DNA from 3 places in the Acetobacterium sp. MES1 genome. Region 3 is predicted to be linked to each of the others. Evidence: riboswitches for the same ligand, from Rfam matches in the RefSeq annotation. Region 3 holds a riboswitch; each other region holds the start of a gene.
The links. A riboswitch is a leader RNA that binds a small molecule or an ion and turns the genes downstream of it on or off. The one in region 3 is predicted to bind cyclic di-GMP.
Positions count from the first base shown of each region.

Region 1: another riboswitch for cyclic di-GMP. It lies ahead of BI182_RS12385 (flagellar hook-length control protein FliK); the one in region 3 lies ahead of BI182_RS02680 (type II secretion system protein).
Region 2: another riboswitch for cyclic di-GMP. It lies ahead of BI182_RS10625 (prepilin peptidase); the one in region 3 lies ahead of BI182_RS02680 (type II secretion system protein).

Region 1 is NZ_MJUY01000047.1:19,617-30,065, reverse strand. It holds gene BI182_RS12390 (Na/Pi cotransporter family protein) at 251-1,987, shown strand; cyclic di-GMP riboswitch class I at 2,116-2,200, shown strand; gene BI182_RS12385 (flagellar hook-length control protein FliK) at 2,563-4,200, shown strand; gene BI182_RS12380 (flagellar hook assembly protein FlgD) at 4,214-4,639, shown strand; gene BI182_RS12375 (TIGR02530 family flagellar biosynthesis protein) at 4,672-5,082, shown strand; gene BI182_RS12370 (flagellar hook-basal body complex protein) at 5,155-6,684, shown strand; gene BI182_RS12365 (flagellar FlbD family protein) at 6,871-7,065, shown strand; gene BI182_RS12360 (motility protein A) at 7,096-7,947, shown strand; gene BI182_RS12355 (OmpA/MotB family protein) at 7,965-8,705, shown strand; gene BI182_RS12350 (flagellar motor switch protein FliM) at 8,736-9,749, shown strand; gene fliY (flagellar motor switch phosphatase FliY) at 9,746-10,449, shown strand, end outside.
Region 2 is NZ_MJUY01000036.1:3,780-14,547, reverse strand. It holds gene BI182_RS10640 (EAL domain-containing protein) at 1-2,005, shown strand, start outside; gene BI182_RS10635 (DUF3793 family protein) at 2,077-2,634, opposite strand; gene BI182_RS10630 (DUF2325 domain-containing protein) at 2,637-2,969, opposite strand; cyclic di-GMP riboswitch class I at 3,455-3,539, shown strand; cyclic di-GMP riboswitch class I at 3,619-3,703, shown strand; gene BI182_RS10625 (prepilin peptidase) at 3,783-4,460, shown strand; gene BI182_RS10620 (Flp family type IVb pilin) at 4,517-4,684, shown strand; gene BI182_RS10615 (Flp family type IVb pilin) at 4,737-4,904, shown strand; gene BI182_RS10610 (Flp family type IVb pilin) at 4,961-5,128, shown strand; gene BI182_RS10605 (TadE/TadG family type IV pilus assembly protein) at 5,302-5,712, shown strand; gene BI182_RS10600 (pilus assembly protein TadG-related protein) at 5,713-6,747, shown strand; gene cpaB (Flp pilus assembly protein CpaB) at 6,816-7,487, shown strand; gene BI182_RS10590 (CpaE/TadZ family protein) at 7,563-8,696, shown strand; gene BI182_RS10585 (TadA family conjugal transfer-associated ATPase) at 8,727-10,070, shown strand; gene BI182_RS10580 (type II secretion system F family protein) at 10,094-10,768, shown strand, end outside.
Region 3 is NZ_MJUY01000009.1:6,271-17,038, reverse strand. It holds gene carB (carbamoyl-phosphate synthase large subunit) at 1-1,857, shown strand, start outside; gene BI182_RS02695 (bifunctional diguanylate cyclase/phosphodiesterase) at 1,964-4,186, shown strand; gene BI182_RS02690 (GspE/PulE family protein) at 4,217-5,899, shown strand; gene BI182_RS02685 (type IV pilus twitching motility protein PilT) at 5,914-6,966, shown strand; cyclic di-GMP riboswitch class I at 7,155-7,257, shown strand; cyclic di-GMP riboswitch class I at 7,501-7,604, shown strand; gene BI182_RS02680 (type II secretion system protein) at 7,792-8,307, shown strand; gene BI182_RS02675 (hypothetical protein) at 8,625-9,023, shown strand; gene BI182_RS02670 (prepilin peptidase) at 9,042-9,809, shown strand; gene BI182_RS02665 (type II secretion system F family protein) at 9,841-10,768, shown strand, end outside.

The sequences.
Region 1 (10,449 bases), on a different contig from region 3:
GGATTGTTAACGTGGTTAATATTATAAAAGATAAAGTAACAAAATACAAAATAAAATAATTAAAAAAAAGGTTCTCTTAGAGATTAGTTAATGTTAAAATTATGTTAAATTCAAAAAGGTGATATAATTTAGAGAAATTCGATTATCCTGGTTAACATAAGGATATTAGGTTGCAAATGCATGGTCTTTCATTATGTTTATTAATTTGGAATAGATGTTGCCTTAATCAATGATTATTTTGGAGGAAATAATGACGTTAGAAATGCTGATTGGCCTTTTCGGAGGTTTAGGGTTATTTGTTTTTGGGATGCACATGATGAGCGAAGGCTTAAAAACGGTAGCTGGAACAAAAATGAAAAAACTATTGGAAGTTTTAACCAATAATAAGGTTAAAGCGATCCTGGTGGGAACCGTTGTCACAATGATTGTTCAGAGTTCCAGCACCACAACGGTGATGGTGGTTGGTTTTGTCAATGCTGCGCTGATGACACTTACCCAGGCGGCTGGGGTTATACTCGGTGCCAATATTGGAACAACAGTCACAGCTCAGTTAATTGCATTTAATGTGACGGAACTTGCACCCGTTTTTATCGGCTTTGGTGCCCTGATAACGCTTTTCAGTTCCCGCAAAAAAAATCGCGATTGGGGCAGTATCATGCTTGGTTTTGGGATCTTATTCTTTGGTATCGCTGCGATGTCAACTGCAATGGAGCCACTCCGGGAAAGTGAAGATTTCATTTATCTGTTATCAACTTATGGAAAAAATCCGCTGCTGGGAGTTTTGATCGGAACCCTGATCACCGGTATCATACAAAGCAGTAGTGCCTCCATTGGTTTGCTCCAGGCACTGGCCTTGTCAGGGGTATTTGCCAGTATTGGGGGAACCGGTGCGATCCAAATCTGTATTCCCATTTTAATCGGTACCAATATTGGAACCTGTGTGACCGCTCTGATTTCCTGCATTGGCACCTCCACGGCCGCAAAAAAAGCGGCCTTTATCCACCTTTTTGTTAATGTTTTTGGCGCCATCTGGGTGATGATCCTGCTCGTTGGGATGGACAGCATCATGGCGATTAATCCCATTTATGAATTCATTGTCAGTATTTCCGGCGTATTTATCAGTAGTAGCGGTGAGGTGGTTCCCAATGTGGCAAGACAAATTGCCATGGCGCATACCTTTTTTAATGTAGCCAACACCATTGTATTATTCCCCCTGATTAATTATTTTGTCACCTTTCTGGATCGAATCTATCCTGAGAAAGAAGAAGAAAAAGGATTGCAGCTGGATGATCGATTGCTCAATAATCCTTCTGTTGCTTTAGGTCAGGTTGTCAAAGAAACAAATCGCCTGGCCGAAATGAGTTTTAAGAATTTTAAAATCGCCTGTGAATCCATCATGGATGGGAATGAAAAGCTGGTTGAAGAAATAGTTAAGCGGGAAGAACGCATTGATGAATTTCAGCAAGGCATCGTGGAATACTCGGTTAAGCTTTCAAACGAAAATATGTCGGAAGAAGAAAATGATCGTCTGGCCTTCGTCATGAAAGGGAGCCATGATCTGGAGCGAATTGGCGATCATGCCATGAATATCGGGGAGCTGGCTGAGATGCGGGCGACTAATAAAATCGTCTTCAGTGATATTGCCAATCAGGAAGTGTTAAATTTAATCAGTTTGACTTCCAACACACTCAGAGATATGGTAGAATTAATGGAAACAGAAGAGTCAAGCTTATGTTATAAAATTCTTGATGAAGAAGAAGAAATTGATGAAATGACAGAAAGCTTAAAGGATGACCACATCCGTCGTCTTAACGAGGGAATCTGCAATCCTTATGCCGGAGTCATTTTTCTGGATCTGTTGACCAATATTGAACGGGTTGGTGATCATGCCTCGAACATTGCCCAGGGTATTTTAGGTTTAAAACTGCATCAGGGGTTGATTGCCAAAGATGATTATGACAATGAGATGGAAGATAGTCAGCAATAAATACAACCAACCTGGTAGGGTCAAAACGCAGATAAATACAGCTAAATAGAGGTGTTTACAAGAAATTTACCTTAAAGAAAGTAATATTTTCATTGACAATGAGAGGATTATATCGTAATATTACAACAACGTAATATTGGCATACTTATTGAAAAGTAAGGACGCAAAACTACAGGGTCTAAATACGGTGGTATATGACAGCCAGTTGCAAATTGAGATGGTGATTACCATGATGAGCAGTGGCAATGTCGCTGCTTTTTTTTGTTAGAAATTAAACCATAAAATGAGTTGCAGGGTTATAGTCGACTGTTATATAATAATGACCGGTTTGTTTTTCAGGAAAGATTCTTTTGACGGAAACAATTGTTATTTAAAATAGGAGTTTTCTTAAGATCCAATTTAATTTGTGATATAGATGTTTACAGAGGTCTTTTTCGCTTATATAGTATACATATAGTATGTAGGTTATTGCGGTCGTTTCGGCTGTTATAATAAACGAACAATTTTAATTGTTCGATATGTTAGCGGTACGTTTTTGTATCGGTAATAATTAAATTTACGAAGGGAGGTAGGCAATGAATTTAGAGTTTCAAGCGACAGGAAAGTCGACAATGACGGGAGTGAGAGGGTTTAATTTGCAATCAGAAAATCCGTCCACCAGTCAGTCATGCGGACACGAAAGAAGCGCCCAGTTTAAAGATTTGCTGGATCAGTCAAAACAGAATGTCAGCCATGCGGATCATCATTTGGAGAAGGTTCGAAAGAATCAGCGGGAAACCAAATCGATTGCGGAAAACAATCGACGGCAAAGCGATCAAACATCACTAAAAGATGATGCGGTCACGACTATTGATGATCAAGTTGAAGAACCGAAGGAAGCGGAGCTAAAAAGCGATGAAGGACAGCAAAGCAGTTCTTTATCAACACTGGATTCAGCACAGTTAATGGCTATCCAGAGTTTTCAGGGAGGTATCGAAACAGCACTGACACGGCTTAACCTGAAATTAGGGATTGAAGGGGTTGAAGAGCCGAAGACAGGCAGTGATCAGGGGCAAATGCTCGTCTTGGCAGGCAAAGTTACAAAAGAAGAGATGCTGATTTTTCAACAAAACACCAGCCAGATGGAAAGTGAAAACCAAGTCAAAATTGATGGTGATCCGGAGATAGTTAAAGGTGTCAAGCCTGAGCAAGCGAGTGTACAAACCTCTGATAATGAAGGTGATCAATCTTTAAAAAAAGAAAATCAAATCGAGCTGGGAGATGAATTCAAATTTACAATTTCAACAGATTCCCGGCGACAAATGTTTAAACAGGTTGAAGCCGTTAGACCTGTGTTGACAGAAATAAAATTTTCAGAAGATGCTGAACCGGAAATAGCGGCAACAACATTCAGAGAAGATACTGAACCGGAGATAGCAGCAACAACATTCAGAGAAGACACTGAACCGAAAATGGCGGCAAGAACATTTAGTGAAGATGTTGAACCGGAAATTGCAATAACTGAATATGCTGAATCTGGCTTAGTGGATGATGTTTCTAAAATCACAGGGGGCGTTGCAAAGAATGAGGAACGATCAGGGGAAGAATCTGATGACAAAAGAATATTAGTATCGGATGTTCTAGAAAAAGCACAAGGGCAAATTGGAGATCAGAATTTAGAAAAAATGAATAGCCGGGAAGTTAATATGGCCGCTGTTAATTCAAACAAAAGCGCAGAAGTTCAAGCAACGAACAAAACAGAGGTCGCTCAGCAGGTTCAGCAGAAAATTCTTCAGAATTTCGAGCCCAACAAGCCAACGGTATTTCAAATGACCTTGTCACCAGATAATTTAGGCGATATTGATGTCAAATTGAGCTACGATCAGGGAAAACTGATCATTGATATTATGGCCGTCAGCCAGGAAACCCAAAAACTATTGGGAAAACAAATTAATCAATTGGTTAGAGGTTTGGCGCTTCAGAATGTTCAAGTGGAAACGGTGCACTTAAATACCCCGGTAGAACAAAGTGGCGATAGTCAGAACGCAGCATTTATGATGAACAATGGTTCTGATCCCAATCAAAATCAAAATCAGGCTCTGTTAAGAGAACGGTTTATTAAAAGCAGCGGAGTATTAAACAGCATCACAACAAATGGTGATGAAGACGAATCGGTATTAATTCCCCAGAATCTCCAGAACTATACCAACCACCGTGTGAATTATTTGATTTAAGGAGGAAGATATAATGGCGATTGATAGTATTAATAATTATTTAAGTACCGCAGCAGCGACGTCAGCAACAACTACTTCGACAAAGAAAACCGGCACATCTTTGGATATGGATGATTTTCTCAAGTTGATGGTGGCCCAGTTACAGAATCAGGATATGAACAATACCGCAGACACCTCGCAATATACAACCCAGATGGCTCAATTTTCGATGGTGCAGGCCTTGACTGAACTGAATGAAATGACCAAAACGGTTTACTCCATGAGTTTGATTGGAAAAGACATTACTCTGGCAGAAAACGCTTCTGATGGATCTCTCCATGTGGTATCAGGGGTTGTTGAAGGTGTCAACTTATATGACGGCGATGCTCAGGTGATTGTGAATGGTGTGTCTTACCCGATGAGCAGTATTATGGAAGTAACGCAGTCGAAATCAGAATAATTGACATTTAGTGTTTAAGAAGAGGTGATCCAATGACGGACAGAATCAATGGGAATTTTTATCGGTTAAATGATGCCATCATTCGACAAACCGAAAAAATAACCAATCCCACGAATCAGACCTCGAAAGTTACGAATCCGGAAAAAAGCGAAAATAGCTTTCGGGAGCTTCTCGATCAACAAATAAAAAACAGTGTCACATTTACCAAACACGCCAGTATCAGAAAAGAACAGCGTAATATTGAAGTATCTGACAGTGATTTGGAAAAATTGGGAGATGCCTGTGACAAAGCTCAGGAAAAAGGGATTGGCAATGCCTTAATTATGATGGATAATTCGGCGTTTATCGTCAATGCAGCGGATAAACGGGTTATTACTGTAATGGACAAAAACGAAATGAAAAATAAACTATTCAATGATATTGATGGTGCCGTGTTTATATAGTTGGACCTCGATGAGGAAACTGGAAGCTTTGACCGACAGATAAGCTTCGAACGGCACAGAAAGGAATCAAAAATGATCAGATCTTTATACTCAGGAATTTCCGGGATGGCAGCCCACCAGACCAAATTAAATGTAATTGGTAATAATATTGCCAATGTTAATACTTACGGCTTTAAAGCCAGCCGGGTGGTTTTCAGTGATGTGCTGTATCAGAATTTATCAACCGCTACTGAAGCTACCAACACGACTGGCGGTACCAATGCCAGCCAGTTGGGGTACGGCGCCAAGGTTGCCAGCATAGATATGCTCAATACAATTTCTTCCGGAGCCAGCACTGGTCGGGCATTAGATGTCTATATTGCTGGCGAAGGCTATTTAACCGTTCAGCCGACGGCCGGAGCCAACCGTTATACCCGGGTTGGTAATTTAAAATTTGATGCACTGGGAAATCTAACCGATGGTGCTGGCAGTAAGGTCATGGGGATACCGATTGATGCTGAAGGTAATGCAATTTTGGATGCCAATGGAACCCTGTCAATGAATGGGCTGAAGGCGATCAACGTTGACCCGATCGAATTGGAAAAATACACCGGCATTACCATTGGTAAATCTGGCGAGATTACCGGGATCAAAGCCGGTGATCCTGAGTTTACCAAAGGCTCAATGCCCGAATGGCTTACAAATTTAGTTTTGCCAGAAGATACAAACTATACTGGTGATGTAGATCTGGTTATTGGCTATATGGTCCGGACTGATTCAACAAATGTACTGGCAAAAGCAGCAGTCGCACTTGAGCCCAATGCAGACATTCAAGGAGGACCGTTAACACTGACAAGATCCGCATCAGGCGACTACTCCTTAGCTACCGGACTGCAGAATAAAGAAGGGGAAGAACTTGATGATCCGGAAGGCAACTATGGCGAACCAGTGCTTAAAAATGGGATTCTAACCTTTCCAAAGCTACCGGGATTAAAAATTGATACGACGAAACTTCCAGAAGATCCAGTTGCTGGTGTCTTTGATTTTGGAAGTATCTCAATAGACGCCGATAAATCGATGCTTTTAAGAGTTTCTAATGAGGGCGGTGGAATTGAAAATGTAAGTACCCCAATTCCTTTTGATTATAGTGGTTTAATGCCAGCTGAAGATGGTCCAATGACGATTGAATTGACTGATCCTGATACGCAAGGAAAAATTAAGTTGGTTGTGCAATCGAATCTTTTTGATGCGATGTTTACGAATGCTGATCCAGCGAATACTGTGGCAGCTACAAAGACCACCATCGGCAAGATCGAAGCTGGCAGCGACACCCCTGTCACCCTTGGCTACCTGGCCATTTCTAAATTCGCCAACAACGACGGCCTGCTCCAGGATGGCAATGGCTACTTTATGGAATCGGCCAACTCCGGCGAGGCGATTGCTTCAAAAGCTGGAACCAATGGCACTGGGGGTACCGAATCAGCCAATCTGGAAATGTCAAATGTTGACTTATCTCAGGAATTTACCGACATGATTGTTGCCCAACGTGGTTTTCAGGCAAATTCTCGAATCATCACAGTTTCTGACTCGATTCTGGAAGAATTGATTAACCTGAAGCGATAGCAAATAATAATTAAGAAGAGCTCACCCGAAGGGAAAAAATCCTTCGGGATGAGCTTTTTATCCTGGCCAGATACCAAAGGGGTGGATCCACCCCTTTGGTATCTGGCTGTTACTTAGTAAAAAGTTGAAAATTACTTCTATTTAGGTTATACTATGAAAATAAAAAATATATTTTAAGGTGGAAATATGATAGAATTAACCAGATTAAACAAACAAAAGAATGAAAAGTTTCTACTTAATTGTGAGATCATTGAAATTATTGAAGAAAAACCAGATACCACCATTCGCCTGACGAATGGCAAACACTATGTGGTAAACGAAAGTTCAGCCCAGGTACTATCAAAGATAATTGCATACAAACGAAATATTTTTAGCCGTTAACCACTAAATTCTGACAGGAAGTATAAATTTATGGAAATTTCAACAATCATTGCTTATGTCCTAGTCGTCTTTACGATGTTTTTTGGGATGACATTCAGTTCTGCAAATGGTTTTAACATCGGGGCATTAATGAATTTTATTGATCCTCAAAGTATGTTTATTACCATCGGTGGAACATTTTTCGTGCTGATCGCCTCTTTTCCGATCAAATCATTTAAACATATCCCGAAGCATTTAAAGATGATATTTTTTAAAAGTAAACAAGATCCTCTGGAATATGTGGATATTCTGACAGAACTTTCCAAAGAGGCGAGACGTAAGGGATTGTTGGCTCTGGAAGCAAAGGCAGCCGATATTCAGGATGAGTTTCTTAAGGAAAGTGTCCTGCGAATTGTCGATGCCATTGAGCCAGATAAATTAAGATCCTGGTTTGACCAGAAAATCGATTATATTTCGGAACGAAACGATCTCGAACGAAAAATTTATGATATGGGCGCTGCTTTGGGGCCGGCCTTTGGGATGATCGGAACCCTGATTGGTTTGGTAAACATGCTAAAAAACATGAGCTTTGAAGGTGGTGCCAGCACCCTGGGTTCTGATATGTCGGTCGCATTGATTACGACTTTTTATGGATCGGTACTGGCAAACTGTGTCTTTATGCCAGTATCCAGTAAATTGGAAATTGCTCAGGAGAGGGATCTGCTAATCAAGGAACTGATTATTGAGGGGGTAGTTGCCATAAAAGAAGGCGAAAACCCCAAATACATCCGAGACAAATTGATGAACTTTTTGACGGAAGACGAAATCAGGAAAGCGAATGGTGAAGCCCCATCAAAAGGTGGAAAATCCAAAGGTAAAAAAGGAAAAGCTGTTGAAAGTTAAAAATAGGGGTATATATTATGGGCAAGCGTAATAAGAACAAAAAAGGAATCAATAAAGATGCCTGGCTGAATACCTATGCAGACATGATCACCCTGATTTTAATCTTCTTTATCCTACTTTTCTCGATGTCAACGTTGGATGCAGCAAAGTATAAGCAACTGGTTGAGATATTTAATCCAGCTGCAGTATATGAAACGACCGGAACAGCGACTGAGTCAGACGGTTCAACATCCCCAAACGAGGACATTTCGGTGGAAGAGATCGTTGATCTGGAAGATCTCTATCAATACCTGAGTCAGTATACCAAGGAAAATGGCTTGGATGATGCAGTCAGTATTGAAAAATATGAAAAAGCGGTTTCGATCAAGTTTATGTCATCAATCTTTTTTGAACCCGACAGTTCCCGGATTAAACCCGGCGGACAACAGGTCTTATCAGACATTGGCCAGGCCTTTAAAGCTGTGGAGCCGACGATAAAATCAATCCGAATTGATGGACACACGGCCCAGGCTGATTCACCAGTTGATGATCGGGACTTATCCAGCAGCCGGGCCAATGAGGTGCTAAGATTCTTGCAGAATGGCTATATTACTGATCCGGCAAAATTATTGTCAGTGGGATTTGGCCAGTATCGGCCCATCGCACCCAATGATACTGAAGAAAACCGTGCCAAAAATCGCCGGGTTGAAATCATTATTTCCGAAACTGAAGATTTCTTCAGTGACATTGCGACAGGAACAGATACAGTTGCACAATAGAATTAGAGACAAACACTTAGGAGAAACGAAATGGCAGAAATTCTTTCGCAAAGTCAAATTGATAGCCTTTTAAGCAGCCTGATCAGTGGTAAAGATGAGCCGGAAGCGCCAAGTCCGGTGGCCGGTAAGAAGGTTAAAGATTACGATTTTAGAAGACCAAAGCTTTTTACCAGAGAGCAACTTAAGCATTTATTCAGTATTTATGAAAATTATGCCCGGCTGGTGTCTTCTCATATAACAGGAATTCTGCAGACATACAGTTTGGTAGAAATAATCGAGGTGGAAGAACAGCAGTACTACGAGTTTAATAATGCCCTCCCCGATTCGGTCTTAATGGGGCTGATTGATTTTGATATTAAAGACAGCGAAGATGAAGAAGATCTGGTCATCATGGATCTTTCCAAAGACGTTGGTTTTTGCAGTTTTGACCGGTTATTGGGCGGTTCAGGCAAGCCCCTCAAGGAAGATCGGGAGTTTACTGAAATTGAAATTGGGGTTATGGAGTATTTTTTCAGAGGGATGATCAACCTGATGAAAAACGTCTGGTTTGATTATCTGGAAATCTCTCCCCGGTTAATGAAAATTGAAACCAATTCCCGAATTCTTCAGGGGATTGGGGCCGATGAAAATGTCGTCATTATTGTTATGAGTATTAAAGTAAATGAAACCCAGGGAAAGATTAACATCTGTATTCCGGCGACAACCCTGGATATGCTCTTTAAAAAGAAAATGTCTCAAACCAAGAAGAATATCAAAAGAGGCGATCAACAGGCAGAGGAAAAGAGACGCTTAAATATTATCAATGAAATCAGAAAGACGGAGTTGGAAATAAAAGGTGTCCTAGGTGATACGGAGGTACTCTCCCAGGATATTTACGAGCTGGAAGTTGGGGATATCATCAAGTTGAATAAACCGGCAAATTCGATGGTTGATATTGTTGTCAACGATGAAGTCTGGTTTAGGGGAGAAATGGGTGATTACAAGAAAAAAAGAGCGATTCAGATAAAAGAGCTTAACGAGAGGGGAAGTGAACTATTCATATGACAGAAGCAGTAGAAAATCCAGATAAGCTATCCGGAATGGAAGTTGATGTTATCGGCGAGGTTATGAACATCAGTATGGGCACAGCCGCCACCGCAATGTCAACCATTTTAAATACCAAGGTTAATATTACGACGCCAAGAATTGAAACAATCGGAGTCGAAGAGTTTGAGTTCGCTTACCTTGAACCAGTAATCGGGGTTTTGATTAACTATGTTGAGGGAATCGAAGGGGCTAATGTCCTGCTGTTACAAGAGTCGGACATGAAAAAAATCTTGTCACAGTTGTTTGATATGGACACCAGTGATGATATTGAGTTTGATGAAATCAGCAAAAGTGCCATTGGTGAAATCATGAACCAGATGATGGGAGCGGCAGCAGGCGCATTAGCTTCATTTCTGGGAAAAGTCGTCAATATTTCACCGCCAACCCTACTGGATACTACCAGTAAAGCCAGTATTCGTGATTTGTTTTCCTTGAAGGGCGATAATCTGGTTAGTATAAAGTTTAATCTGAGCATTGAAGGCCTGGTTGAAAGTGAATTTATCAGTGCCATGGAACCTGCTCTGGCCCGGGAAATTGTAACCATGTCGATGGGTGCCAGTGGCATGGACGATGAGGAAGAAGTTGCCCCGCCCCCGCCCCCGCCCCCGCCGGTACAACCGGAAGTGGCCTACCAGCAACCACCCCAGGCTCCGCCAGC
Region 2 (10,768 bases), on a different contig from region 3:
TGATCTCATTAAAAAATTCAATATTCCCGAGTCGCTAATTCCCCAAAATGCTGTTTTAATTAACAAAGAACCCTCACCACTGGAAAAATATCGAGAAATTTTTGTTAGTATTGGGGTTCTAATACTCTTTCTTTTGATTGTTTCATTAATTCTTATCGTCGATAATTTAAAACGGCGTACCATTCAAAAACAATTACAAGAAAGTTATGAGCGACTGAAAATAAGCAATGATCATCTAGAAAAAACAGAAGACAAATTGAGAACACAGTATGAGGTCATTGAAAAAAGTCTCAAAGAGGTCGGTATCCTGAATCAGAAATATGCCATTGCTACAGAAATTACAAATAGTGCAGTTTGGGAATTGGATTTAGATACCAACGAAATTCTAATATCTGATAACTTTTCTAATGTCAGTCGAATCCTTAATGAAAACGAAAAATTTGAAGATTTATTGAGTCGATTAACCGATCCGGAACACAAAAACAGATTATTATACGAAATACAGTCGTATTGCACTGGGCGTAAAAATGAGATTGATATTCAGATCCCCATTAACGATGAGGATAATAAAGTAAAATGGATACTATTCCGGGGCAGAGGAATAGCCCAGGGAAATGGTGTTATTAAACAAATTCATGGAATTCTTATGGATACGACACGAATGAAGGAACAGGAAGATTATATTGAATACCTTGCGACCCATGATTTTTTAACCGATTTGCCAAATCGAATGAGTTTTTTAGAAAAACTCTCGGATGCACTGGACTCTGGTAAACCTGGAGCCGTTTTATTGTTTGATATCGATAACTTTAAAGCGATCAATGATACCCAGGGACACGTTTATGGTGATGAGATCTTAAAAATGATTGCCCATCGACTCAGTAACATTTCCAATGAAAAGACGTTTATTTCCCGTTTCGGCGGTGATGAATTCCTGATTTTAATGAAAAATATTAATGGAACCCAGGAAGTTGAAAAATTCGCTCAAACTACAAAAGCAGCCTTTGATAAAGCATTTGTACTCAACGGCAAAGCCAATAATATCAATATCAGTATGGGCTTAACCTGTTTTCCGGAAGACAGTTGTGACATCAATCAAATTATAATGAATGCCGATACAGCGATGTATCATGTTAAACATAGCGGTAAAAACAACTACATCTTTTATTACTCTGAAATGAAAGACATTATAAATACCCGAATCGAAATAGAAGCGATTATTCGAGAAGCCTTAGAAACAGATGGCTTCAAACTTCTCTATCAGCCGCAAGTCGACTTGTGCTCAGCTCAAATCCATGGGTTCGAAGCATTATTGCGATTAAAAGATCATAATATCCAACCAGATCAATTTATCCCAGTTGCAGAAGATACTGGGCTGATTATTAATATTGGGCGTTGGGTAGCTAAATCTGCGATTGAACAATTTGCGAAGTGGCGAGATATGGGGTTCGGAGAAAAAATAATTGCGATTAATTATTCCAGTAAACAATTGAAGGATAAAAATTTTATCGCATATCTGGGGCAACTCATAACGACTCATGCAGTTAAACCAGAAATGATTGAAATCGAAATTACAGAAAGCATTCTGCTGGAGAATGATACTGAAACGATGTCTTTTTTGCAGGGATTAAAAGATGCTGGTTTCAAAATCGCCCTGGATGACTTTGGTACCGGCTATTCGTCTCTGAATTACCTGACATATATACCAGTGGATAAGGTTAAATTGGATAAATCCATCAATGAAAAGTTTCTAAACCTCAAAAACAATCAGGTCATGGATAGTCTAATTTCATTGGCACATAGTCTAAAACTGGAAATCACCGCAGAGGGAATCGAGGATTGGAATCAATATTGGCAATTAAAGCGTGGCGGTTGTGACTATATTCAGGGATATCTTTTTAGCAAACCACTGGATTCAGCCGCGGCAGAAAATATTTTTAATCATTTCTTTGAAATAGACGATGAAAATAAACCCGTAAACGACCTAATTAACCCATTTTTTTAAAAAGTCCATCCATTTTTGCAATATCAGATGGATGGACTTTTAAAAAACAATCACAATAGTTCAATTTTTAGTTATGCAGCAACAGTCAATCTCATCAGGGATGATCCACTGAGCAATCGTTGATAGTAAGCTTGCGTACATTTTTTATATTTGTTGAAAAGTTTGATTGTTTCGTTTTCATTGCAATACACTTTCCAGCAACCACAATATTTACAGTTTTTTCCTTCATGCTCGATAAATCCCTGAACATCTTCAAACGGATAACTTAAAAACAAGCCAATCTCGTGAGGGAATTCACTGGAATTTTGAATCCGTTTAGATAAAAATTCCAGGCAAGACTTCAAATCATCGGTATGATAGCCAATATTCTGAAGAAAGCTGTCCACCCGGGGACATGAAAAATCTTTAAGCAGTCGACTTTCACGATAAACATAAATTAAAACCCGACTGGCATTTATCCTCAGTACCTCCAGATAGACACCACGAGCATTCAACATATCATTACACTGATCCAGCTGCTCTGCGAGTTGGCAATAGCTGGTAAATGGATAACTGAATAAATTACCAGTTTTCATTCCGGCCAATGTAGGCGAGCAGTGGCGTATCATTTCTCTCTCGAATTTACTCATGACTACATCTTCCGGGTCTGCGATTTTAAAACACACCCATCGCAATTCTTACATTGAGCACAATGCTCTTCCAGAATGTTTCGTAATGCAGCCAAACTGCTGCTATGTGACCGTGCCAGGGGTAAATTAAGTCTTTTTGCCTCATCGGTCGCACAGTTTACCATTTTATGAGAAACCGTCCCAGTAAATAATACAATCAAATCTGGGACGCCGATTTTCTTTTTCATCGCACCCTGCATTTGGGTGAAAACCTTAGCCCGGCAATCATATTCTTTGCATAAATCTTTATATTGATAAATCATGCGATCATTTCCGCCAATAATAACAATGCTCATTAGGTGCCCTCCATCCCCTTGTGTTAGTTATAACTAACTGATTATAACTTATCACAATTCGGAGCAGCTGTCAATTATTTTTAAATATTTATTAAGGAATTATTATTGGTTTTTATGGCTGACTACAAAGCTCATATTTAAATATTATACCGCATAAATCAACATACAGTATTTTAAGCATTGACTTTATATTGATTAACAGTTTTCGCGAAATAACATTGATCATCAAAAAAACGGCTGCAACATTAGATTATTATAATACAATTGATGATTGATAATAATATCACAAAATTGCACAACAATATTAATCAAAAGTCGAGTGATGCACAAGAAACATCGGCGCATATAATGAATATCTTATATTTAATGTCAGTAGTAATCTAAAGTATTTTGAGCAAAATATTACTGCTGCAAATATAATAAAAAAAATAATTCGCAAAATATTCACTTGACAATTGATAATATATGCCTTATCATGATGCCAATAGAATATTTAGCAAACTTATCGAAAGGTAAGGACGCAAAGCTTTAGGGTCTAAGTAATTATTTATATGACAGCCAGTTGCACAACCACATTTTTTAATGATGATTATAATGCAACGTGTCAATGCGTTGTTTTTTTATTCTATACGATTCAGTTATTGGTCAATTTAATATTTGGCAAACTTATCGAAAGGTAAGGACGCAAAGCTATAGGGTCTAAATAAGTATTTATATGACAGCCAGTTGCAGATTATAGGTGTATTTAATTCGCCTTAATTGCAACGAGTAAATCGTTGCTTTTTTATTGCAAAAAACGAATGGAGGATACTGATGGATCAATTACTGATAACTGCAGAAGTTTTTATGATTGGAGCAGTGACTGGCGTATTAATGAAAGAAGCGACTGATTATTTAGTCAGACAGCGAGTCAAGACCTTGACTAACCATCAGTTGTCCGGCAATGTTACAAAAACAATCTTTTGGGCGATGCTTAACGCAACCATCTGGTTGATCTTTGTAAAGCTCAACGGACTTGAACCAAAAACATTGGAATGTATGTTGCTCTTTTCAATCTGTGTCATTCTTTCTGCTGTAGACATCAGCATTAAAAAAATCCCCAATGAGCTGGTATTAATGACGATATTCGTGGGCGGTGCCTTCATCATTACCGGGCAACCGATTGCCAGTATTGGAATGAATATCTTTGGTTTAGTAATTGGTTTTATTATATTCTTTTTACCAGCAATAATTGGAAAGGGCGCTGGTTGGGGAGACGTAAAATATGCCGCTGCGGTTGGTTTTTGTTTGGGTGTTTATGGAATAATTTCTGCGATTATGATAATGACTTTCTTTCTGATGATCTATACAGCATACCTGATCATTAGACGAAAAGGTAATTTGAAATCAAAGGTTGCCCTGGGACCGTTTATGGCTTCCAGTTTTGTATCCGTATTAATTTTAAATTTTAACAACACAAATTATCTGATAGATTTTGGAATGTTGTTTTAAACCAAGGCAAACTTGGTATCGATTACGTAAAATTTATTAAAAAGGGAGAAGAAAAAATGAAAAACGGATTATCACGCATGATCAGAGAAGAAGATGGACAGGGCATGGTTGAATATGGCTTAATTATCGCCGGGATTGCATTGGCTGCCATTGCCGCCATTTGGTTATTGGGACCCCAAATCGGGCAAATGTTTACAGATATCGGCACTCAGTTAGCAGCATAATGATTCTAATTAGTTTGACTAACAAATATAAAATATTGAAGGAGAAACTGAAATGAAAAATCAATTGATGCACATGATCAGAGAAGAAGACGGACAGGGTATGGTTGAGTATGGTTTGATTATTGCCGGGATTGCATTGGCTGCCATTGCTGCCATCTGGTTACTGGGTCCACAAATTGGTCAGTTCTTTACCGATATCGGTACTCAATTAGCGGCTTAAACGATAATAGATCAATAGAAATTTATCGAAGATACTAATTAAAAGGAGTAAATAAAATGAAAAACGTATTATCACGCATGATTAGAGAAGAAGATGGACAGGGTATGGTTGAGTATGGTTTGATTATTGCCGGGATTGCATTGGCTGCCATTGCTGCCATCTGGTTACTGGGCCCTCAAATCGGTCAATTCTTTACGGATATCGGAACCCAATTAGCAGCATAAAGCCTATAGGTAGTTATTGTGTTTACTGTGAAGAAACCAGTGGCATATTGGCAACGTCAAAGTGGAGATTTCTGCCGGACGTAATCAATATGCCTTTTTTAATCGGCTAAACGATCTGCTCCAGTTACAGTTAAATAAATCAGATCTTCAGGATGAATGATCAGGGAGGAAACATGTTTGCAAACATAATCAAACGGATAAAAAAAGAAGACGGGCAAGCAATTGTTGAGCTTGCTATCACCCTGCCAATTTTGATTATGATTTTGTGCGCAATTATCGATTTTGGTTGGCTGTTTATGAATCAGAACAGTATTGATTATGCCGCAAGAGAAGGCGCACGCTATGCAATCGTTCATTCAACCAGTAAGACAGCAATTGAAGAGCATATTCGGACAATTGCTCCTGAGAACATTGCCGACACTGTAGACATCAGCATCACGTTTACAAATACATCAAACCCCCGTCTTGGTGATGTAATCATCGTTATCAGCGATGATGTGAATATATTGACTCCAATTGTTGGTGTTTTTGTTCAGGGTGAAACCATGAATCTTTCTTCATCCTGTACCATGAAGGTGGAGTAAATGAGACAGATAATGAACTTATTAAAAAAATTTCCCTATAGACAGATAAAAAAATCCGAACAAGGTGATGCGTTGATTATTGTGGCCGTTTCGATGGTATTTATTATGGGAATGCTGGCATTGGTAATCGATCTGGGGTTGGCGTTTTTAAGTACTGGAGAACAGCAAAAAGCTGCGGATGCAGCCGTATATTCATCCGGGCGGTTACTACCCATCGAAACGGGAAACACCACCAAGGTCAATCAGATTAAAGAGAGTGCCATTAATTATGCCGATCTTAATGGTTTTCCGGATTTAACGCCTGAGGATGTCATTCTGGGGAAAATCAGTAATGGTCAATATACTGAAATTCGTGTTACTGTTGATAATACGGTACCGATGTATTTTGCCAAAATATTTGGAGTCGATTATTTGGACCTTACCCGAACGGCTGTGGCAAAACTGTCGCCAGTTATCAGAACCACTGGGGTGGCACCAATTGGCTTGACGAAAGAGGAAATGGAATTAAGGTTGGCCAGCAATAACCTGACGCACGTAACTTTGAAATACGGGGAAAAAAATGTTTGGAGCGATTCCCCATCCTTTTTTGGAGCACTTGATCTCGATGGCCAAGGAGGGGGGGCCAGCGATTATCGGATTTGGATTACCCAGGGTTATGCCGGTGAAATCAGTGTTGGTGATGTTCTCTTAAAAGAAATGGGAAACATGGAAGGACCTACTTTTCAGGGCTTTGATGAACGTTACAACGGTTGTACCCATTTTGGTGCGCTCAGCGGCGGTGTTGGCTGCACTACTGATAATTTCGAACCGACATGCCCGAGAATTGTCAAGGTGCCCATTTACTCGTATACGGTTGATAAACAAACCGTTGTAGTGGAGGGATTTGCCGCGTTTCTTCTGGAAAATCAAACTGATAAAGGTGAAATCACTGGTTCATTCTTAAATATGGTGTCAAATGGCGCTTCTTCTGGAAGTAACGTCGGGGAAGGAACCGATGGGGATTTTGGATTATATAATTTGATCCTTTCCGAATAATTAATAATTACCGGTATTTTGGGTAAATACCATTTATAAACCCATTAATCAGTTGAATGGAGAAATCGATGAAAAAACTCGTAATAATTGCATTGATCGTATCGGTGATCACCGGATTTGCAGTTTTTCAATTTGCAATCTCTCTGCAAAAAGGCAAAGACCAGGCGACACAGCCCGTTGTTTTGGCAACTCAAGCCATTCCCAAAGGAACCGTCATTGAAAAAGAGATGCTAACAACCGAAGAAGTACCAATTGAGATGGTTCACCAACTGTCAATTGCCAATCCGGAGGATGTTCTGGGGCGTATCACCAAGGAGAACATTGAGGCCAATGAACAGATCCTGACCAGTCGTTTAAGTGATACCAATCAGGAAAATAATAATTTATCCTACGCCATTGAACCAAATTATCGGGCCCTGACCATTCTGGTCGATGAAGAAAAAGGGGTAGGTGGATATTTAGTCAAGGGAGATCGTGTTGATCTTGTCACTATTTGGATCACAAAAGAAAATGGTGTCGTTTCACAATATGTTGTCGAGAATATCGAAATCCTGGAAATTGGCCCAATAAGCACTGGCGACAAAGGCGGGGAATACACCTCAGTAACGGTATCGGTACCAGCAACTGAGGTCGAGAAAGTTACCTATGCGCTGTCAATCGATCAAACACCGAAGTATCGTCTGGTACTCCGCTCACCAGTTGACAAGGCCATTTTGGGTCCAAAGCCGTTCATGCCTTAATCTAATTCGGCAATAAATAATAATTCATATATTATAGAAAAAAATGGGGTAAACGCCATAGAAAAGATAAAGGTAATGATTGTCGGAAATAATGACAATCGGATCTATGAAATTAAAAGCCTGCTTCGCAGTGACAGCGTGGCATTTATCGGTTTCTCAAAACAGGATGAAAATGTTCTGGAGAAAGCCATCAGTTTGAAACCCCATGTGCTGATTATTCAATGTGAAGATGACTACAAAGCAGCCATCGATTTGGCTGAAAAAATATATATCCGAATTCCCGGATGTGCAGTAATTCTTATCTGTGACAGTTTTGATGTAAGCATGATCGAAAAAGTCATGTTGGCCGGGATCCGCAAAGTACTACAGTTCCCCATTGATGCTGAAACGTTACAGGAAAACATCGAATTGGCTCATTACATGGAAAAATCCCGTTTGGAAAATGCGGATATCACGGCATCCAATAATATGCAATCCCGGATTATCACGGTATTTGGTGCCAAAGGCGGGATTGGCAAGACAACCATTGCCATAAATTTAGCGGTATCGCTGGCAAAAATGGGTAAAAAGGTCGCGGTAATCGATGCTGATCTCCAATTTGGCGATGTCAATGTTTACTTTGATATTGACCCTAAGGATACAATTTCCGAATTATCCCAGGGCAACGATGCTGGTGATATTGACGCCATCAAACGGATGATGGCCTTGCATTTTTCTGGGGTCAGCATTGTCTGTGCCCCCAAAAGCCCCGAATATGCCGAATATGTAACCCCTAAAAACATCGAAACCATGATTAATACCATGCGGCCCTTTTATGACTATATTCTGATTGATACCGCACCGGTGTTTAGTGACATTACCATGGCAGCCATCGAGAATTCAAACTTGGTGCTGCTGGTTACTGTTCAGGATATCTCAACCTTGCGCAATACCAAAATTACTCTTAATATTCTAGAGTCCCTGCAACAGAAAGAAAAAACAGAACTGGTGATCAATCGGTTAACAAAGGGATTGATCAGCTTAAAAGATATGCAGCGGGTGTTAAATGAACCAGTTAAGAACACCATCGTTTTTGATTTCAAGACAGCAACGACTGCTCATAATAAGGGAATCCCCATTGTCTTGGACGCACCGAAGTCGGAAATTAGCAAAAACCTAAAAAAGCTGGCGCAATATATCGTCAATACCATTGACCATCGAGTTAGTTAAAAAGAAAGAATCGATAAAAGAGGTAAAAAAATGGGACTGCTGGAAAGAATGGAACAACAACGGCTGGGACAAAAAGACAAGGCCCAGGAAGAAGGGAAAAAAGACATTATCCATGTTGATATTCATCAGGATCTGAAAAATCGGGTTCATCAGGAAGTAATTAATGAAATCAATAGCAGTAAGGTTGACACGGTCGGCAAAGAAAATCCCATCGAAATCCTGCGAATCCTGGAAAATGTCATGGCGGTTGAAGCGGAAAATGTCAACCGCCTGGATCGCAGCCGTATTACCGAAGAATTACTCAATGAGATTATCGGCTATGGACCGCTGGAAGTGCTTTTAAATGATCCGGATATTTCCGAGATCATGGTTAACGGTTATAACCGGGTCTATATTGAAAAAAAAGGGAAGATTCAATTATCGCCGGTGGTTTTCAAGGACAATCAGCATGTGATGAACGTGATTGACCGGATTGTATCTTCGGTAGGCCGTCACATCGATGAGTCCAGTCCGATGGTCGATGCCCGGTTAAAAGATGGTTCCCGGGTCAACGTGGTGATTCCACCGCTTTCTCTGGTCGGGCCGGTTATTACCATTCGAAAATTCTCCAAAAAACCAATTACCACTGATCAATTATTGGGTTTTGGATCAATATCAAAAAAAATGCTGTCGTTTTTGGAAGCCTGTGTTAAGGGCAAACTGAATATTATTGTATCCGGTGGAACCGGCAGCGGGAAAACAACCATGCTCAATGTGCTTTCCAGCTTTATTCCGGATAACGAACGGATTATCACCATTGAGGATTCGGCCGAACTGCGGCTGTTACAGGATCATGTGATTACCCTGGAAAGTCGGCCATCCAATCTGGAAGGACGAGGAAAGGTCTCAATTCGGGAACTGGTCGTCAATGCCCTGCGAATGCGGCCGGATCGGATCATTGTCGGAGAGGTTCGTTCGGCAGAAACCATCGATATGCTTCAGGCTATGAACACCGGCCATGACGGTTCATTGACCACCATTCATGCCAATTCACCAAGAGACTCCCTGTCCCGTATCGAGACGATGGTTTTGATGTCCGGGATGGATTTACCCTTGCGGGCAATCCGGGATCAGACGACCTCAGCCATTGATATCATCATCCAGCAATCCCGACTCCGGGATGGAACCCGAAAGGTTGTTAATATTACGGAGGTTACGGGGCTTGAAGGGGATGTCATTGTTATGCAGGATATTTTCAGCTATGAAATGACCGGACAATTGGACACCGATGGAAAATTCAAAGGGCGCTTTAAAAGCATGGGGATCAAACCCCGTTGTTTAGAGAAAATTGCTCATAATGGTGTGATGATTAATGATGATTGGTTCATCGAGTAAATGAGTTTATATGGAGTAATGCAATGAATGCGATCATCGTCACCTTTTTAATCATGCTGACCGTATTTTTTCTGGTATTGCTGTTGCTTTACGCCATTTCGGCGGATCAACGCCAGATGCAAAAGCGGTTTAACGGCCTGACTAGCCTGAGTGCCACCGACTTGACAAATTTTAAAAAAACCCGAAAAAGTCGGGAAAAGTCCAAACACAAGGTGCTTAAAAAATTGGAAAATGATTTGTCAATGTCTGGTATTCTGATCAGACCTTCCGAATTTCTGCTGCTTTGGATTGGTTTGGCGATGATTCCCTCAACCCTAGTGTTTATGCTGGGCGGGAATATTATCTTTTCAATTATCTTACTGCTATTTGGGCTATTGGTTCCGCCGCTTTATGTGAATAAAAAACGGGTAACTCGAGTCGAACTGTTTGAACAGCAACTAATTGATGCCATCAGCATCATGAGCAGTTGTTTGAAAGCTGGTCTCACCTTTCAGCAGGCGTTAGTCAGCATTTCAACTGAAATGCCAAACCCCATTTCGGAAGAATTTGGCCGGGTTGTTAAGGAATTAAAATTAGGTAGTTCCATTGAAACGTCCTTAACCCGGCTATCAGATAAAATCGGCAGTCAGAATTTCATGATGATTGTGTCAGCAATTCTGATACAGCGCCAGACCGGCGGGAATCTCTCAGAAATTCTA
Region 3 (10,768 bases):
ACCCAGATTACCCGGATTGACAAGTGGTTCCTTGATAAACTGCGCCATCTGGCGGTGATGGAAAAGGACTTAAAAACCCTGGGATTAACCGACGAGCGGGTTCGGGTGGCCCGGGAGCTTGGGTTCCTCGATAAAACCATTGAAGAATTGTCCGGCCAGAAAATTGCCGAAGTCAAAAAAAGTTACGCCTCCTTTAAAATGGTTGACACCTGCGCTGGCGAATTTGCCGCCCAGACCCCCTATTTTTATTCCACCCGGGATAAAGAAAATGAAGCGGCCCTCTTTATTGCCGATCATCCGACGGGCAAAGAAAGGGTGCTGGTGCTGGGGTCCGGCCCGATCCGGATCGGCCAGGGGATTGAGTTTGACTATTGCTCCGTGCACTGCGCCTGGGCCCTGCGGGAAAAAGGCTACGAAGCGATCTTTATCAACAACAACCCGGAAACGGTCTCAACCGACTTTGATACCTCGGACCGCCTTTATTTTGAACCACTGACCAAGGAAGATGTCCGCTCGGTGGTGGAAACCGAAAAACCGATTGGGGCCATTGTCCAGTTTGGCGGCCAGACGGCCATTAAGCTGACCCGCTATTTAGAAGAAATGGGTGTGCCAGTACTGGGCACCTCGCCATCCAATATCGATGCTGCCGAAGACCGGGAGGTTTTTGATCAATTGCTGGAATCCTGTCAGATTCCCCGGCCTCAGGGCGAAACCGTCTATACCACGTCTGAAGCGGTCGAGGTCGCTGAACGTTTAGGCTTCCCGGTGCTGCTGCGACCATCCTATGTCCTCGGCGGCCAGAACATGATCATCGCCTACGAACCCGAAGACGTGGTCGAGTACATGGATATTATCACCGCTGTGGAACTGGAAAACCCGGTATTGATTGACAAGTACCTGATGGGCAAAGAGGTCGAAGTCGATGCCATTTGCGATGGCGAGAGCTATCTGATTCCCGGGATCATGGAACATATTGAACGGGCCGGGGTCCATTCCGGTGATTCGATTTCGGTTTATCCGCCCCAAACCCTGGATGCCCGCACCCGGGAGACCATCATTGACTACACTGGCCGTCTGGTAAAGGCCCTGGATATTGTCGGAATGGTCAATATTCAATATGTCATTTATGAAGATGAAGTCTATGTGATCGAGGTCAATCCCCGATCCTCCCGAACGGTGCCCTATATTTCCAAGGTTACCGATATTCCGATGGTCAACATTGCCACCAAGATGATGCTCGGCGACAAGCTGGCCGATCTCGGTTATGCCCCGGGTCTGCAACCAGAAGGCAACTACGTGGCCGTGAAGGTGCCGGTCTTCAGTTTTTCCAAGTTGCAGGATGTTGATACCCAACTGGGACCAGAAATGAAATCCACCGGCGAAGTTTTGGGGGTCGCCAAAACCTTTGCTGATGCCCTGTATAAAGGTCTGGTGGCTTCCGGCCGGAGTATGGAGCGTTCCGGCGGCGTGCTGCTGACCGTTAAAGACCGGGATAAAGAAGCAATTGTCGAAATTGGCCGCCAGTTCCATGAAATGGGCTTTACCATCTACGGAACGGTCGGTACCGCCCTGATTCTCAACGAAAACAATATTCCCACCAAGGTGGTTCGTCGATTGGCCGAAAGCAAGCCCAATATTGGAGATCTGATCGAAAGTGGCAAGCTCAACTATGTCATTTCGACCTCCAGCAAGGGTCGGATGCCCCATCATGACGATGTCCGGATGCGTCGCAAATGCGTGGAAACCTCCATTGCCCTGCTGACCTCCCTCGATACCGCCCAGGCGCTGCTGGATTGTTTAAAATCCAACCGCACCATGGCCGAAATCGAACTGGTGGATATTAAAGATATTCGCTAAAAAGCGGGATTCTTAACAAAAGAACTTATTCAATCGCATTGAATAAGTTCTTTTTATTTGGTAGAATGGAAGGAACGATATAACAACAAAAACGAAAGGATAACAGATGATTGTCAAATCAAAAAAGATTCAGGCCAGTTTTATTGCGATTGTAACTGTTGTTCTTTTTTTTGCGCTGAGCTGGTATTATGTTACGCTGATCAATAATGCCTTAAAGGCGCAGACCTTTTTATATCTTTCCGAAGTTGGCACCCGGGGGGCGGCCCTGGTTGAGAGCAAGGTCGATAATGAGTTGGAAAATCTGGAGACCACTGCCCGGCTGATCGAAGCCCATGGCGACTATGATCAAAATGCCATGCTGAACTTGATCACGCTGCAGGCTTCAAAAGGACACTATAAACGGATGGGGATTGCGTTGCCGGATGGTACATCACTGACAACCGATGGTTTGTCAGTGAATGTGGCAGAACGGGATTATTTTAAGGAAGCCATCAATGGCAAAGCAACTGTTTCTGATACTATCAACGATTACACCGATGACAAGCCCATCAATGTTTATGCCGTCCCGATTTACCGGGGCACCGAGGTGGTGGGACTGGTACTGGCTTCGGTCAACACCGAAGATTTAAAAAAATATCTGGAAGTGGAAAGCTTTGCGGGTCAGGGTTATTCCTATATTGTCAAGGCCAATGGCGATGCAGTGGTCACCTCGACGCATGCCAATAGCCCCGGCGACTTTGAGAATGTGCTGGAGCGCATGCAAAAAGCCGAGCTGCGGGATGGCGGCACTTTCGAGACCATTGCAGCCAACATGGCCGCCGGTAAAAGTGGCAGTTTTACCAGCTTTTATGGGGGAATGGAACGGCATACTATTTATAAACCGTTGGCTATCAATGACTGGTATATGATGACTGTGGTACCAACCCAGGTGGTCAGCACCCAAACCCGGCAGATCAGCTGGTATTCCTTTTCGCTGATTGTTGCGGCGCTGCTGGCGATGACTTTGTTGTTTGTGATCATTCTGATTTTTCAATACCGCTCCAAGCGACGGCTAGAGCGGGTTGCCTATGTGGACGAGGTCACCGGCGGTAACAACTGGCAAAAATTCAAACAGGAAGCTACGGAAATTCTGGAATCAAAAAACTGCAATCAATGTGCCTTGTTAACCTTTGACATTGACCGCTTCCGTTTTATTAATGAAGAGTATGGCCATGAAAAGGGCGATCAGGTGTTGCGACTGGTGGTTGGGATTCTGGAAAAGCGGATGGCCAAACAGGAAACCTATGCCCGGGTCTCGGGCGATCATTTTGCGATTCTTTGCGTCTGTGACGATCAGGATAAAATAATCCGGCGGATTAAAGAATTTATCCAGATTTTAAATGACAGGCGAGAGACTATCGGGATTAAGGAAAAGCTGTCCTGTCATTTTGGCATTTATATCATTGAAGATAAAACCGGGAATCTGGAAAAAATCCGGGAAAAGGCCAACATGGCCCGGATTGCTGCCAAGACGGCGGAGAACCAGCGTTGGTTTTTCTATTCCGATGCTTTCCGGAAAAAAATTGGCGATGAAAAAGAAATTATCGATCAGATGGAAGATGCCCTGGAAAACCAGGAGTTTGAAATGTATCTGCAGCCCAAGTACAACCTCCACACCAACCGCTATTGTGGTTGTGAAGCCCTGGTACGCTGGCGAAACCCCCACAAAGGGCTGATCTCACCCGGGGAGTTTATTCCCATTTTTGAACAAACCGGGTTTATTAAAAAGCTGGATATGTTTATGCTGGAAGAAGTATGTCGCATTCTGAAACGCTGGGAAACAGACGGTTATCCGGAAATTTCCATTTCTGTTAATCTTTCCCGTAAGAATCTTAAACAGAGCGATTTTGTTGAACGGGTTTTAAACATTACCAATCAGTATCGGATCAAGCGCAGCAATCTGGAAATCGAGCTGACCGAATCCAGCATTTTTGAAAATGTTGATCGAATGATTGAGATCGGCGAAGCTTTTCGTCTTTACGGTTTTAAAATGGCCATGGATGATTTTGGCTCCGGTTACTCCTCAATCAATCTGCTGGGTAATTTACCCCTGGATGTCATTAAAATGGATCAGGGTTTTTTCAACAGTCATCTCAAGCGGGAGCAGAATCTGATTGTGGTGGAATCCACTATCAAGATGATTAAAAAACTGGGGATGACCGTCGTCGCTGAAGGGATCGAAACCGAAGCCGAAGTCGATCTGCTGCGATCGCTCGGATGCGATATCATCCAGGGTTATTATTTTGGCAAACCGATGACGGTTTTTGAATTCGAAGAACAGATTTTTTAAAATGCCGGAAGGTATTGGAAAAGGAAGATAATGGAAACTAAGAACATTCGTATTGGTGATATCTTAATTAACGCCGGCTTTATCCGGGAAGAACAGCTTCAGGAAGCCCTGGCCTATCAGAAAGTCGATAAAAGCAAGCGACTGGGAGCGATCCTGGTTGAATATGGTTATGTCACCGAGGATCAGCTGCTGACGGCTCTGTCCAAACGGCTGAATGTACTGGTGCTGGATTTAAACGATACTCCCATCGATCTGGAAGCCGCCGCAAAAATTCCCCAGAATATCGCCTTTAAATATACCCTGATTCCCATTGGCGAAGAAAATAACCACCTGGTGGTGGCCATGAATGATCCCCTCGATTTTTATGCCATTGAGGACCTGCGGCTGATTACTAATATGAACATCGATGTGGTGCTGGCCACCCGGGAAGTGATTCTCGAGACCATCCGCAAAACCTATACCGAAATTGAAGCCAAAAAAGCTGCCAAAGCTGCCAACAAAACCGTCGAGGGCAGCAGCCTGTCTTTTGTTGAGGATATCCTCACCAATGAGGGCGACGCCCCGATTGTCAATCTGGTTAATTCGGTCTTGTTAAAAGGCCATAATGCCGGGGCCAGTGACATTCATATTGAGCCCTTTGAAAAAGAAACCATTATCCGGTTGCGGATCGATGGCCTGATTGTTGATTATTTGACCCTGGCCAATAATCTTCATCAGTCGCTGATTGCCCGAATCAAGATTCTTTCCAATTTGGATATTGCCGAGCGCCGGGTACCCCAGGATGGCCATTTCCGGATCCGCATCGATGGGGTTGAAATGAATGTCCGCAGCTCCAGTATTCCCACCGTCTACGGCGAAAAAATGGTCATGCGGTTTTTAAGCATGAACGTCCCCCTGGATCATGCCGGTCAATTCGGGATGAACGATGGGGATTATCAGAAAATCCTCCAGATGCTGCAAAGCCCCCATGGGGTGGTCTATATTACCGGCCCCACCGGTAGTGGCAAAACCACCACCCTTTATATGATTTTGGAAATGCTCAGTCAGCGAAATGTCAATATTGCCACCATCGAAGATCCGGTGGAACGAAACCTGCCCAAGATCAATCAGACCCAGGTCAATATTTTGGCCGGGCTGACCTTTGATGTGGGACTCCGCTCGATCCTGCGGCAGGATCCTGACATTATCATGGTCGGTGAAACTCGGGACACCGAAACCGCCTCGATTGCTGTCCGTTCGGCCATTACCGGCCATCTGGTGCTGTCCACCCTCCATACCAACGACGCCGTGTCGGCGGTAGTTCGGCTCCAGGACATGGGCGTCGAGCCCTATCTGGTGGCCAACTCCCTGACCGGGGTGGTAGCCCAACGATTGGTCAAGAAAATCTGTCCCAACTGCCGCGAAGCCTATGTCGCTTCAGAAATTGAAAGAGAGCTGCTGGGAGAACCCCGGCTGACCACCCTCTACCGGGGCCGGGGCTGCCATATTTGTAATAATACCGGCTATAAAGGCAGAACTGCCATCCATGAAATTTTGGCGATTGATAAAACCATCCGCAATCTGATTTCCCGAAAAGAACCGATTGAGGATATTTATAACTATGTGGAACAAACCGGGAAGCTGATTCCGCTGAGAAAAAGTGTTGCTAATCTGACCATCCAGGGGATTACCTCGATGGAAGAATTTCTTAAATTATCATACTATGTGGAATAGGGAGGAGCCTGAGAATGCGTTTTTTAGATCTGGTCAACTATGGTCGCCGCAACGACTGTTCGGACATTCATTTATCCCGGGACCTGCCCCCGGTTTTTAGAAAAAACGGTCGCCTCTATCAGAGTGATTTTGAGCACAACCCGCAGCTGATTGAACAGCTGATTTTTAGCATCCTGACCCCGGCGGAGCGCAAAAAGCTGGAAGATGGAAGTGACCTGGATTTTTGCCATGTTACCCCGGAAGGGCTGCGGCAACGGGTCAATATCTATAAACAGCAGGGCAGCTATGCCGCCGCCATCCGCCTGCTTAACGATACCATCCCCAGCTTTGAGGAACTCAAGCTGCCACCGATTATCCGCAAGCTGGCATCGGAGCCCCGGGGGCTGATTCTGATTACCGGGCCCACTGGCAGCGGGAAATCAACCACCCTGGCCTCGATGATTGACTATATCAATACCAACCGGGCGGTCCATATCTTAACCATTGAAGACCCGGTGGAGTATAAGCATACACACAAGCACAGCATTGTTCATCAGCGGGAAATCGGGGTCGATGCCAGCTCCTTTGCCGCCGCCCTGCGGTCGTCGCTGCGGGAAGACCCGGATGTTATTCTGGTGGGCGAAATGCGGGACTACGAAACGGTATCGGCCGCCGTCACCGCCGCTGAAACCGGCCATCTGGTGCTGTCGACCCTGCATACCATTGGCGCCGCCAATACCATCGACCGAATCATTGACGTTTTTCCGCCCCACAGCCAACAGCAGATCCGCACCCAGCTGTCCAGCATTTTAAAAGGGGTCGTTACCCAGCAGCTGGTGCCCCTGGCTAGCGGCGAGGGCCGGATGGCCGCCCTGGAGGTGCTGATTGGCACCGATGCGGTCTTAAACCTGATCCGTGAAAACAAAACCCACCAACTGGCTTCGGTGATGCAAACCGGTGGCCGGGATGGGATGAAAACCCTCAATGCCGATTTGGCGATGCTGGTCCGCGACCAGAAAATCAGCTACGAGGTCGGCCTTGAGTGGGCCAGCGACAAGCAGGAGTTTAACCAGTATTTTGGGCGATAGCCTGTTATTAAAATAACGTCAGTTATAATTTGTAGGGGCGGTCCGTGACCGCCCACAACACGGTTGAAAATTCAGAACCTGTTCATAAAATGAACAAATTAAAAACACTTGGCTAAAAAACCACCTTATCCCATTAAAAATTTATAAAAAGATTAGCTTGACTTTTAATTGAAAAAGAATTACCCTAAGAGAGCGAAGAGCAAATCAGATGAAAGTCTGTGACGCAAAGCTTTAGGGTCTACGTTATGCTGGCGGTTTATACGCCAGATAATAGGACAGCCAGCTGCCACACGAGATGTGGCTTTTTTTGTGCCTAAAAGTTGAAATGATGGATAGAAATGACGGGCAGGTTTTTAAAGCGGGCAAATTTATGAGGGTTGTTACGCTTTCTAACGCAAGCGAATCAAAACAAGGCTAAAAAGAACAATGACTCAACCGCAAAAGAGTCATCTAAAATACAAAGGATATGTCACGAAGATGTAAAATATTAACTTGACTTTTTAATCACTATCAACTAAGATTAAACTAATGTAAATTCGAAAAAGGCAAAGCAGGGGAAACCCTGGGACGCAAAGCTAAAGGGTCTAAAGCCGTGGTCAGGGCACCAAACCACCACGATACGACAGCCAGCTGCCGCACGGTGAGAGTGCGGCTTTTTTTGACAAAAAATTTGGCAATAATGGAGCGGGATTAAGGCAGCTTAAGGAGAAGTGTGAGATAATCATTATCACTTACCAATCAGTCATATATAAAAATAAGTATATAAATCATCGCTGGCGCAGATGATCATATAGAGCATAAAAAAAACGAAATAAGGAGCAAAACATGGAACTGATTAATAAGATACGGAGAAGCAGAAAAGGGTTTACCCTGGTGGAAATTATTGTGGTATTGGTGATCCTGGCGGTGTTGGCGGCATTTACGATTCCTTCAATGATTGGATTTGTCAAAGATGCTAAAAAGAAAGCGGCGATTGCAGAACAGAGAGAAGTTTATGTAGCTGCGCAAGCAATCGCTACAGAATATTTTGCAAAAGACAAAGCTAATGCAAATACTAACCTAAATATAGCGACTCCCGCAGCGGCAGGTGCTATTGCGGTAAATTTAGGATCTGATGTGCTCAAAGGAGCGGACACAGATGCAGAAATTGCTGCTCTGCCTGAGGCGGCCAGAAAAATGTTGACTTTTCTGGGAACGGATATTAAAGCGAGTGAAGATGCTGGAGCTACTGATTCTTTATGGGTTGTAAAAATTGGTACAGATGGACAGGTAAAAGAAGTAACATATACAAGAGATGGAGAAGTCTTGGATCCGTTAAAGCCTAATTCAAAATTTGAGTAGTGAAATAAAGTTGATAGCCTATGCGCCATAGGATATTTTCTCCTCCCTCCCAGGCGCAAACCCGTCATTGGGTTTGCGGGGATAGGGAGATTTTTTTTATTTCAGCAGTTCATAAAAATCAAATATTCAGTAGGTGGGGACAATGAAGCAAACCAACACCAGCGTCAATCGGCGAGTCCACTACTAAAAAAAGCCAAATCTTTACATCCTTTTAAGCCAATCCGACGGATCACATGGTAAAATGAACCAACGTTTTGTCGTCAATCATTGCTGTCAAATTTTAAGGTTGGCAGCTTCACATTTCCGGGAGGTAAACCGTGAACCCAATTGCCAAATATCAGTTTCCTCCTGCCAAAAACGAGCCGGTCGCCTTTGATCGGGGGTTTCCCCTGGCGGTGGTCAGTATCCTGTTTTTTGTGGTGGTGATTATTGCCGGTCTGGTACTGAGTAGCCAGCACAGCGCCAATGCCGCCAATGCCCGGCTGGTCTATCTGGCCGCCCAGGCCAGAGCCATTGAGTCGGCGGCGACTGGTCACTACCAGGTGCCAGTGCAGGATGATCTGCTTGATTATATTGGCGTTGAGGTCAATCAGGATGCGGTCATCACTGTGGTTGATGAAAACCGGGATGCCACCATCGATTATATTGTCTATCGCCGGGGCGGACGGGTCACCAGCTATTCCCCCGGAAACCTTGAAGTTACCAAAGAAAAATAATGCGAAAGGAAAACGCCGATGGTTGCACTGATTCAATTTATTCTTTATCTCTATATTTTTGTCATCGGCATCGTCATCGGCAGTTTTCTTAACGTCGTCATTTATCGGGTGCCGCTGGAAATTTCGGTGGCTAACGGCCGTTCCTTTTGCCCGAACTGTAATGCCCCGATCAAGGGCTATCACAATATTCCGCTGTTTAGCTACCTCTGGCTGCGGGGCAAATGTGCCGATTGCGGCGGGTCCATATCCATCCGCTATCCGTTAGTCGAACTTTTTACCGGGCTGCTGGCGATTTTGATTTTTGCGGTCTACGGTTTTTCCTTTCAGTGGCTGGTGGTGTTTGCCGCCGGGGCGATTTTAATCTGCATCACGATGATCGATTTTGATACAATGATTATTCCCAATGGTCTGGTCATCGCCCTGATGGCCCCGGCGCTGCTCAGTTTTTTTGTTTTCACTGAAGTCGGATTGCTGTTCCGGGTCATTGGCATCTTTATCGTCAGTCTGCCGATGCTGGTGCTGGCACTCTTTATCTCTGACGCCTTTGGCGGCGGTGATATCAAACTGATGGCGGTGGCTGGCTTTATGCTGGGCTGGGGCAACACGCTGCTGGCGGCCTTTATTGGTGTCGTCCTGGGTGGGGTGGTGGCCGTTTATCTGCTGGTTAAAAAAACGGCGGATAAACATATGGCCTTCGGCCCCTATTTATGCATCGGCATCATGACAGCGCTGCTATTTGGTGATATAATAATACGTTGGTATCTGACCCTGTTTGGGTTAAAATAATTTAAGCTAAAGTCAAAAACGGAGGGCGCCCATGCCGGTTTATAAATATACAGCAAAAAATTTACAATCCCAGCTTATCAAGGGCACCATGGAAGCCGCATCAGCGGAAACGGTGCGGCGCACCCTGCGGGCCAACAATGAGTTTGCCCTGAAAATCAATGAGGTCCAGGAGCATCATAAGGCCTATAAACTCAAACCGATGGAGCTGTCCGATTTTTCCCGCCAGATTGCCAGCATGCTGGGCTCGGGCATCACGATGATCCGGGCGATCAAGATCATGGAAGAGCGGGACATTAAACCGGCCATCAAAAAAGTTTATGGCTTACTGTATCAGGAGATCCAACGGGGCAATACCCTCTCTTATGCCATGGAATTAACCGAGGGTTCTTTTCCGGAGCTTTTGATTAACATGTATAAATCTGGTGAGGCCAGCGGTCAGATGGAGGGGACCGCCCGGAAAATGGCCGATCATTATGAGAAGGAACACAAACTACGGGGCAAAATTAAAAGCGCCATGACCTACCCGGTGATTCTCTTTTTTATCACCGTGGCGGTGGTGGTGCTGATCTTCACCCTGATTCTGCCCCAGTTTTTTACCCTTTTTGAAGGGATTGAGCTGCCAGCGATTACCCAGCTGATGATTAATATCAGTAATTCCATGACCAACTACTGGTATATCTATATTATCGGTTTATTGGTTGTTATTGTGCTGGGTGGCTTTTTAGTGACGATTCCCCAGGTCAAAAAAGCCCTGGATCACTTTAAACTGAAAATCCCCAAGATCGGCAAGCTGATGAAAATCATTTATACCGCCCGTTTTGCGAGAACCCTGAGTTCCCTTTACTCCAGCGGTTTGGCGATGATCAACGCCCTGACCATCAGTGGGGCGACCATTGGCAACAGCTATTTGCAGTCCCAGTTTCCCCAGGCCATTGAACAGGTGCGCAATGGTGAACCGC